4 regions of the Thalassotalea sediminis genome follow, and region 1 is predicted to be linked to each of the others. Evidence: predicted binding sites of a transcription regulator. Region 1 holds the regulator's gene; each other region holds the start of a gene.

The links. Region 1 encodes FNR, which switches genes on or off when oxygen is low (the NO sensors DNR and NnrR bind a similar motif). Its sites were predicted from a motif close to TTGATCTAGATCAA; they were not measured.
Region 2: the regulator FNR is predicted to act here: its motif matches at 872-885, upstream of napE (periplasmic nitrate reductase, NapE protein).
Region 3: the regulator FNR is predicted to act here: its motif matches at 1,332-1,345, upstream of ccmA (cytochrome c biogenesis heme-transporting ATPase CcmA).
Region 4: the regulator FNR is predicted to act here: its motif matches at 1,191-1,204, upstream of ccoN (cytochrome-c oxidase, cbb3-type subunit I).

The regions. Positions count from the first base shown of each region.
Region 1 is NZ_AP027361.1:2,082,695-2,084,904, forward strand. Features, by position in the region: gene ccoS (cbb3-type cytochrome oxidase assembly protein CcoS) at 1-191, shown strand, start outside; gene QUE09_RS09565 (sulfite exporter TauE/SafE family protein) at 188-856, shown strand; gene fnr (fumarate/nitrate reduction transcriptional regulator Fnr) at 896-1,612, shown strand; gene uspE (universal stress protein UspE) at 1,728-2,210, shown strand, end outside.
Region 2 is NZ_AP027361.1:1,044,982-1,047,191, reverse strand. Features, by position in the region: gene QUE09_RS04730 (tRNA(Met) cytidine acetyltransferase TmcA domain-containing protein) at 1-764, opposite strand, end outside; gene napE (periplasmic nitrate reductase, NapE protein) at 941-1,102, shown strand; gene QUE09_RS04720 (chaperone NapD) at 1,323-1,610, shown strand; gene napA (nitrate reductase catalytic subunit NapA) at 1,620-2,210, shown strand, end outside.
Region 3 is NZ_AP027361.1:3,351,609-3,353,818, forward strand. Features, by position in the region: gene QUE09_RS15265 (heme lyase CcmF/NrfE family subunit) at 1-1,128, opposite strand, end outside; gene ccmA (cytochrome c biogenesis heme-transporting ATPase CcmA) at 1,413-2,054, shown strand; gene ccmB (heme exporter protein CcmB) at 2,063-2,210, shown strand, end outside.
Region 4 is NZ_AP027361.1:1,869,720-1,871,929, forward strand. Features, by position in the region: gene ccoN (cytochrome-c oxidase, cbb3-type subunit I) at 1-1,031, opposite strand, end outside; gene QUE09_RS08510 (hypothetical protein) at 1,411-1,713, shown strand; gene QUE09_RS08515 (LysE family translocator) at 1,710-2,210, opposite strand, start outside.

The DNA.
Region 1 (2,210 bases):
TTTACGTTTTAATCCCAATAGCAATTCTCTTAACTGCACTTGGCATTTATATATTCTTTTGGGCGGTAAAATCTGATCAATTCGATGACCTAGAAAAGCAAGGTTTAAGTATTTTGTTTGAAGAAGACAAAAATAAAAATGATCGTAAACCTCAACCTGAACACGATCAAAATGACCTTCGCGACAAATGACACTTGATTACTTTTCAGCTATTTTAATTGGCTTACTAGGCGCGGGACACTGTATTGGCATGTGTGGTGGTATTTCAACTATGTTAACCGCTGCCGTTGAGAAACAAAGTAAAACGTCATTTTATTATATCTCAGCATATAATTTAGGACGCATTATTACCTATTCCTTCCTTGGTCTCATTGCCGGTTGGACAGGTTCCTTGGGCGTACAAGCGCTTGGATTTCCAGTTATTATATTAAAAGTCATTGCGGGTATTTTTCTTATTCTTTTAGGCCTATACATTGGTCAATGGCTATTTTGGCTTAATCATGTGGAAAAACTCGGACGTGGCTTTTGGCAACAATTACAACCATTAAGCAAACGTCTATTACCTATTAATTCAATGCCTAAGGCGTTAGGACTAGGCATGTTGTGGGGTTGGTTACCTTGTGGGTTAATTTATTCTACACTGACCTGGTCTATTGCATCCGGCAGTGCAGTTAGCGGTATGGGCATCATGTTTTTCTTTGGTCTTGGTACATTACCCGCATTACTCACTGTTTCATTGGGGTTTCAAAGCCTGACGTTATTCTTTAAAAAACGCTGGGTCAGGCGTTTAATTGCGATAGGCTTAATCTTTTATGGACTCATTACACTAAAGTTTGCATATCACGTCATGTTTTAATACTATTCGAGCAATCAAATAGCTGTACCTAGGGACGTTATGTATAACAATCAGTGTTCAGGTCAACAACATATTCATTGTCAAAATTGTAGCATTAGTGAACTTTGTTTACCCTTTTCTCTTAATGAACAAGAGCTACAAACGTTGGATCAAATTATCGATCGAAAGCGCCCTATTCATAAAGGCGAGCAATTATTTCATGATGGCGATAAAATGAAATCATTGTATGCTGTACGATCTGGCACCTTTAAAACATTTACCGTAAACGAAAGTGGTGAAGAACAAATCACAGGTTTTCATCTTGCTGGTGACTTATTGGGGTTTGAAGCCATCGCACTTTCAGAACATTCAAGCTTTGCTACGGCATTAGAAACATCTATGGTTTGCGAAATTCCATATGATACGCTTGACGCGCTATCAAATACGATGCCTAAACTAAAAAAGCAAATCTTAAGAATGATGAGTGCAGAAATTAAAACAGATCAAGAAATGTTAACACTCTTAAACCGAAAAAATGCTGAGCAACGATTAGCCACATTTCTATCAAGTTTAAGTAATCGTTATAAAGATCGTGGCCTTTCTGCAACAGAATTTAGATTAACAATGACGAGAAGTGATATAGGAAATTATATTGGTTTAACGGTAGAAACAATAAGTCGTTTACTCAATAGATTCCATAAAAACGGTATCATAAACGTTGATGGAAAATTTATTACCATTGTAGATCTGGATAAATTAGTGGAAAGTGCAGGTTAAAGGATTGTTTGTACAATTTTTATTTCAAGCTTTGATTTAAAACAATTAATTTAAGTGCGGTTCTTCTTATAATCACTATAATTGATCAATAAAGACACTATTTTGGAGTCATAATATGGAAAAGTATCAAAATATATTAGCGGTGATAGATCCAACGACCGAAGAACAAAAAGCGTTAAAGCGAGCGATTGAGCTTGCACAAAAAACAAATGGAAGTATTACCGCATTTTTATCTATTTATGATTTCTCCTATGAAATGACCACGATGTTGTCTAGCGAAGAAAGAGAGGCAATGCGCCAGTCATTAATCGATGACCGAAAGCAGTGGTTAGAAAATATTATTGCCACTGAAAACCCTCAAGGTATATCAATACGTCATCAAGTTGTTTGGCACAATCGTCCTTTCGAACCAATAATTGAACAAGCAATTCATCACGACGTTGACATTATTATCAAAGGCACGCATGAACACGATAAGCTAAAATCAGTAATATTTACACCAACTGATTGGCATATTCTCAGAAAATGTCCGTGCCCGGTATTACTTGTTAAAGATCATAGCTGGCCTGAGAACGGTAATATTGTTGCTTCTATTAAT
Region 2 (2,210 bases), 1.0 Mb from region 1:
TGTCGATAGCAAAATTTATGCGGTGAATAACGACCATCAGGTAAGTGCTTACGCAATTGCTGGAAAAATACTGTCGTTGCTTGTGGTGAAGGTGCGCTAATGTTGATATTAATTGCAGACACCTGTGTTTCGGAAGTTATTAAGCGAATACAGGCAAGCGCTAATGCTGACGATTTTCCTCTACCGCGATCAGCTGTAAGGATTAACGGCCTATTCCGGTGCCCCTTCGCGACATGGCAGATAGCGTTTACCGCACTATGTTGTTCTTGAGTCAAGCAGCCATCGGCTATACTTACACTGAATTCATGTTGCACATATGTATTGATTGAAACAATCGGCAGCGTAGCGCTCGTTAAGTGAATAACATGAGCATCTTGTATAAACTTTGTCATGACACGTTGCATGAAAATACCCGGACTTTGTACCTCAGGCTTTAGCCACAACAAAATTCCGCCGGCTTTTAAAGTACCTGATAACGCTGAAAATGCATCGGGATGAAATAAAGGATCCGAAAATATAACAAGATCATACTCACAGCCAAGTTGATGGCGATAATTCTTCGTTGTTCCGGTAAGAAATGTTTGATCTTCCCCCCATAAAAAGCATTGTCTTTTATCGGCATTAAAATAACGGTAAAAGACCTCTGCAACATGCTGCTGCCACTCACATTCACCTTCTACAACCACTAGCCGTCTTTCAAAATTTGCAGCTATTGCCGGCTGCCATTGACTAAGCCATTGATGTATATCGTTAAATGAATTCACAAACAATACTCGAGTGTATAGATGAAATAGCTATCCATCATACCAAGCAAATTATCAATTCTGAACTACACTTAAAAAATTATTCAGTATCGATTAAATATTAAACATTGATATGGATCAATACTTCATAAAATTAGCTAGACATAATGGATGAAAAAAGACCAAGGAGAAATAAGATGGCGCACAACCTTTCCCCTGAAAAACAACGTAAATATGAAAAAAATACCTTTATATTTCTAGTGATATTTTTAGCGCCTATTTTATCCGTCATTATTGTCGGTGGCTTTGGCTTTATGGTGTGGATATCACAGTTACTTTTTGGTCCACCTAGTGCCTAATGAGTGTTACATGTCATGAGTCATTTAGCGAACCTAAGCGGCATTCACCTTTTACCAAAAAAGTGTAAAACGACAGCATTAAGTCTGAACTATCCTGCATCACATAAAGAAATCAAGCTAACAAGGATAAGCACAAACGGGGGCATAGGTGCGGAAACCAACGCTAATAATGCTATCAATATTATTTCACTCGCGTTTATTCATCCCAACGAGGCACATTATGGATAATGCCATAACTACTTGCGCTGCAACCCAGCAAAAAAAATCAGAGTACCATGTCGCCAGTTTTGTTGCGCATGTCAGCCCAGACTTTATCGAACAATTTATCAATGACGTTAACGCTGAACAAGGCACAGAAATCCACGCCGTCAGTGATATTGGCAAAATTGTTTTTACCATTGAGGCCACGAGTCAGAAACAAATAGCTATTGTTGTTGACCAACTCAAAATTCATGTCGGACTTTATAGTTTATCTCCGATATACCATCAATTTTTAACGGAAGATTAAGGTGACCTTATGCGTATCAATCGCCGAGAGTTTATTAAAGCAAATGCTGTTGCAGCCGCTGCTGCGGTTGCCGGTGTATCAATACCAGCAACTGCGTCAAACTTGATCACAACCAGTGATCTAACGAAATTAAAATGGGATAAAGCCCCTTGTCGGTTTTGTGGTACTGGCTGTAGCGTTAATGTAGGAGTGATGGATGGAAAAGTCGTTGCTACACATGGCGATATTAAATCCCCAGTCAATCGCGGCTTAAATTGTATTAAAGGCTACTTTTTATCAAAAATCATGTATGGCAAAGATCGATTAACTACGCCATTACTGCGTATGAAAAATGGCAAGTTTGATAAAAATGGTGATTTTGCCCCCATAACTTGGGAGCAAGCGTTCGATATTATGGCAGAGAAAGCAAAGCAAACGCTTAAAAAGGTAGGTCCTACAGGGATTGGAATGTTTGGCTCCGGTCAATGGACCGTATTTGAAGGTTATGCTGCCTCTAAATTATTTAAAGCAGGCTTTAGGAGTAATAATATCGACCCAAATGCGAGGCATTGCATGGCTTCAGCAGTTGGGGGGTTTATGCGAACTTTCGGCATAGACGAG
Region 3 (2,210 bases), 1.3 Mb from region 1:
AATAATTAAAGGGTAAAGCGTACCGAGTAGCACAGTCACTGAAGCAACGACAAGAATAATATTACAAAGTAATAACGCTGTTTCACGAGAATAAAAAGAAAATCGGCTGAAACTTGATACATTTGATGCTCTAAAAGCGAAGAGTGTGAGTGAACCACCGACAGCTATCGCTAATAATAGTAAAATAAACATTCCTCGCGTTGGATCTGCGGCAAAAGAATGTACTGATGTTATCACACCGGAACGTACTAAAAATGTACCGAGAAGACTTAAACTAAACGCGAATATCGCAAGTAATACTGTCCAGTTTCTGAATGCGCCGCGCTTTTCAGTTACCGCTAAGGAATGCAATAACGCCGTACCAACGAGCCAAGGCATAAATGAGGCATTTTCAACGGGATCCCAAAACCACCAGCCACCCCAACCAAGTTCGTAGTATGCCCACCAACTACCTAAAGCAATGCCTAATGTTAAAAAGATCCAAGCAGCTACAACCCATGGACGAGCCCATCTTGCCCAGGCGGCATCGAGTTTACCGCACATAAGAGCAGAGACGGCAAAAGCAAATGCAACGGCAAATCCAACATAGCCGAGATAAAGCATCGGTGGATGTATTATTAAGCCAACATCTTGTAATAACGGATTAAGATCTCGCCCTTCGGTTGGCACAACAGGCCATAAACGGTCAAATGGATTAGATGTTAACAAGGTAAACAACATAAATCCTACTGAAACCATGCCAAGAATAGCTAATACACGAGCAACAAATGCTTCATCAATGCCTTTGCTAAACTTTGCGACTGCCATGGTCCAAGCAGTTAACGAGAAAACCCACAGCAATAAAGAGCCTTCATGACCGCCCCAAACAGCACTAATTTTAAAATAATACGGCAATAAAGAGTTTGAATGGCCGGCAATATATTTAACGGAGAAGTCGTCAATGACGAAAAGATAAGCTAAGATGACAATACTAAGTCCAGTGAAGGCAAACATGCCCAAAGTGAGAGGTTTAGCATAGCCAATAAGAATTGGTTGTCGTAAAAATACACCAACCAGCGGTACAACACTTAAACAGATGGCGAATGCCAATCCTAATATTAAGGCAAAATGCCCCAACTCAGGGATCATATTACTTCTCCGATAGCGCTTTAAGAATAGCTGACTTACGTACATTCACGCTTCACACACTATATGGCGAATTACGAACTAACGTCTGTCAAAAAATTGCAGCAATTCTACCACCGATTGTAATTAAAAAGCAGTAATCTTGCGTTAAGTCGCATATATTTTGCGAATGAAAGCAATGGTATAATAAATTAATTACTTGGTGTAGGATCTAGATCAAATCAACGTATGCCGTACTAGCTACACTTGCGTTAACTTAATTTACAACGATATAAACGAAACAATTCATGAGTCATAGTGACGTTCCCCTCATAGAAACACGCAACTTAACTTGTATTCGAGAAGATAGAGTGCTTTTCGAATCGCTAGATTTTGCTGTTAATCGTGGCGACATCGTGCAGGTAGAGGGCCCTAATGGCGCCGGAAAAACCAGCTTATTACGAATTATAGCCGGACTTTCTCAACCGTATGATGGTGACGTATATTTCAATGGTCTCACGATAAATGATTGTAGAGAAGCTTATCACGAAAATATGCTTTATTTAGGGCACAGTGTCGGTATTAAAGGTGAACTAACGGCACAAGAAAACTTGGCGTTTAATCTCGCTTTAAGTGGCTTATCAGCAGAGAGTGCTGAAGAAACACTTGCTGAAGTCGCACTCATCGGCTTTGAAGACGCGTTAGCCTCACATTTAAGCGCTGGTCAACATAGGCGTATCGCTTTAGCTAAACTTTGGCAGAGTACTGCAAAAATCTGGATTTTAGACGAACCTTTTACTGCGATTGATAAAAAAGGAGTCTTAACTTTAGAACAACGTATGCAGGTACATGCTGAAAAAGGTGGTGCAGTTATCTTGACAACCCATCAAGATTTACAAATGTCTTCCGATAAATATAAAAAATTAACGCTTGAATATAGGTTCTTCTAGGATAAGTTATGAGTAAAAACGATACTACAAACCTATCTTATCGCCAGATTTTCTACCTTGTTTTTAAACGCGATATTACCATTGCATTTCGCCACAAGGATGACGTTGCAAATCCGCTGTTGTTTTTTATTCTTGTTGTCACACTTTTTCCTCTCG
Region 4 (2,210 bases), 210 kb from region 1:
GTCCAATCTGTGTAGTGAGAAAGGGCATTAACCGATTTAATCGCCATCATTGGCCCTTCAAACGTCGACATACCGTAGAACGATAAAGAAACGATTAAGAAACGAAGAATTGGGTCGTGACGAAGTTTATGCCATGCGCCTGACAACGTCATGATACCGTTAATCATACCACCCCAAGATGGGAGGAATAATACAACAGACATAACCATACCTACACTTTGCGCCCAATCAGGAAGTGCAGTGTAATGTAAATGATGAGGTCCAGCCCAAATATAAAGAGATACAAGAGCCCAAAAATGAACGATTGATAAACGATATGAATAAACAGGGCGTTCAGCTTGTTTAGGTACGAAGTAATACATCATACCCAGGAAGCCCGCTGTTAATAAGAAACCTACTGCATTATGACCATACCACCATTGCATCATTGCATCGATAGCGCCTGAATAAAGAGAGTACGATTTCATCATTGAAACAGGAATAACCATACTATTACCAATATGTAAAACCGCAACGGTTATGATGAAGCCACCAAAGAACCAGTTAGCCACATAAATATGTGAGGTTTTACGTTTGACAATAGTACCAAAGAATACGACAGCGTATGCGACCCAAATAACAGCAATTAAAATATCAATTGGCCATTCAAGTTCAGCGTACTCTTTACTAGAAGTGTAACCGAGAGGTAGCGTTATTGCTGCTAGCACAATAACAAGTTGCCAACCCCAGAACGTAAAGGCTGCTAAAGAGCCGCCAAACAACGTTGTTTTACACGTTCGTTGTACTACATAGTATGAGGTAGCAAAAAGCGCACTCGTACCGAATGCAAAAATTACCGCATTGGTGTGAAGAGGACGTAATCGGGAGTAGGTTAGCCATGGTGTATCAAAGTTTAACGCAGGCCAAATTAGCTGCGCGGCAATGATAACCCCAACGAGAGTACCTACAATACCCCAAATTACGGTCATTACAGTAAATTGACGCACAACATCGAAGTTGTAGTCTACTGCTGACGTATCATTTTGAGTCATGGTATGGTTTCCGCAGTTATAATTATTAAATAGTTTCAAGTAAAAGTGATATACAGTAATAGTTATAGCCTAAAAATTACGCAATCACACAGCGAGTCTTAAACCCGCGCGAATAATAGACATTTGACAGTAAAAAGTCACCCGTAGATAGGGGAAAATTTGTTTTAAATCAAAAAAAATTGCAGAAGTGTTTAAATTGTCGCCAATTCAATGTAAATTCCACGTTTTATAAAGACTTAACTTAGCCAATATGCTCAACAAATATATCATTTTTTTTCATTTAATTTTGCTTTTTTCATGTTCAAAAGTAGCAAAACACGCTGAAGTTGAACCCACATGCATAGCTGGTCAAAGTGCATGTTTTGTTGATATGGCTGATATGCGCATTTTTGTAAAGTTTAATCGCGAAGTATTGCTTGCAGAAACGCCATTTACCCTCACAGTTTACGCTAACAAAAAACAGAACATCAAAAACATAAGTGGTTTTATGGAAGGCGACAATATGTATATGGGGAAAGTACCATTATTATTCGCTAAAAACGGTGAACACCAGTTTAATGCACAGGGATTTATTGGCAGTTGTGGTAAACAAGATATGCAGTGGCGAATTTGGATCACTTTTATTGAACAGTCGGATAAGTCTCATACTTTTTCCATTACAGTACCAAGTTATCTGCGTTAACTTACTAGTAACCATATTGCAACTAAAAACATCAATATTGCCGATATTTTATTGAGTATTTGAACGTTTTGTTGTCTCGATAACAAAATAGCTAAACCTTTGCCGCCTGTTGCATAAATAATCATACACACTAATTCTGATAGTAGAATTATACTAACTAATACAAAGAGTTGGAGTGGTAACGCGTAACTTTTGTTAATGAAAGGTGGTAGTAAAGAAACCATAAATGCCCAACCTTTAGGGTTCGCAATAGCGGTAATAAATCCTTGTTTCAAGAGTTTACTTTTTGAGAAGTTTAGTGCTGAATTATTGTCATTGGTTACCGATATTTTCCCTTTGTTTTGCCACATTTGTATGGCAATAAAAAAGAGATAACAGGCGCCAATGAGTTTAAAGAAAAAGAATATGTTAGAATTACTGAGCATCAATGCAGATACACCAAGTACCGCTGAAATCGCAACTAATGCAACGCCTAATAGTTCTCCGTACATCATCCA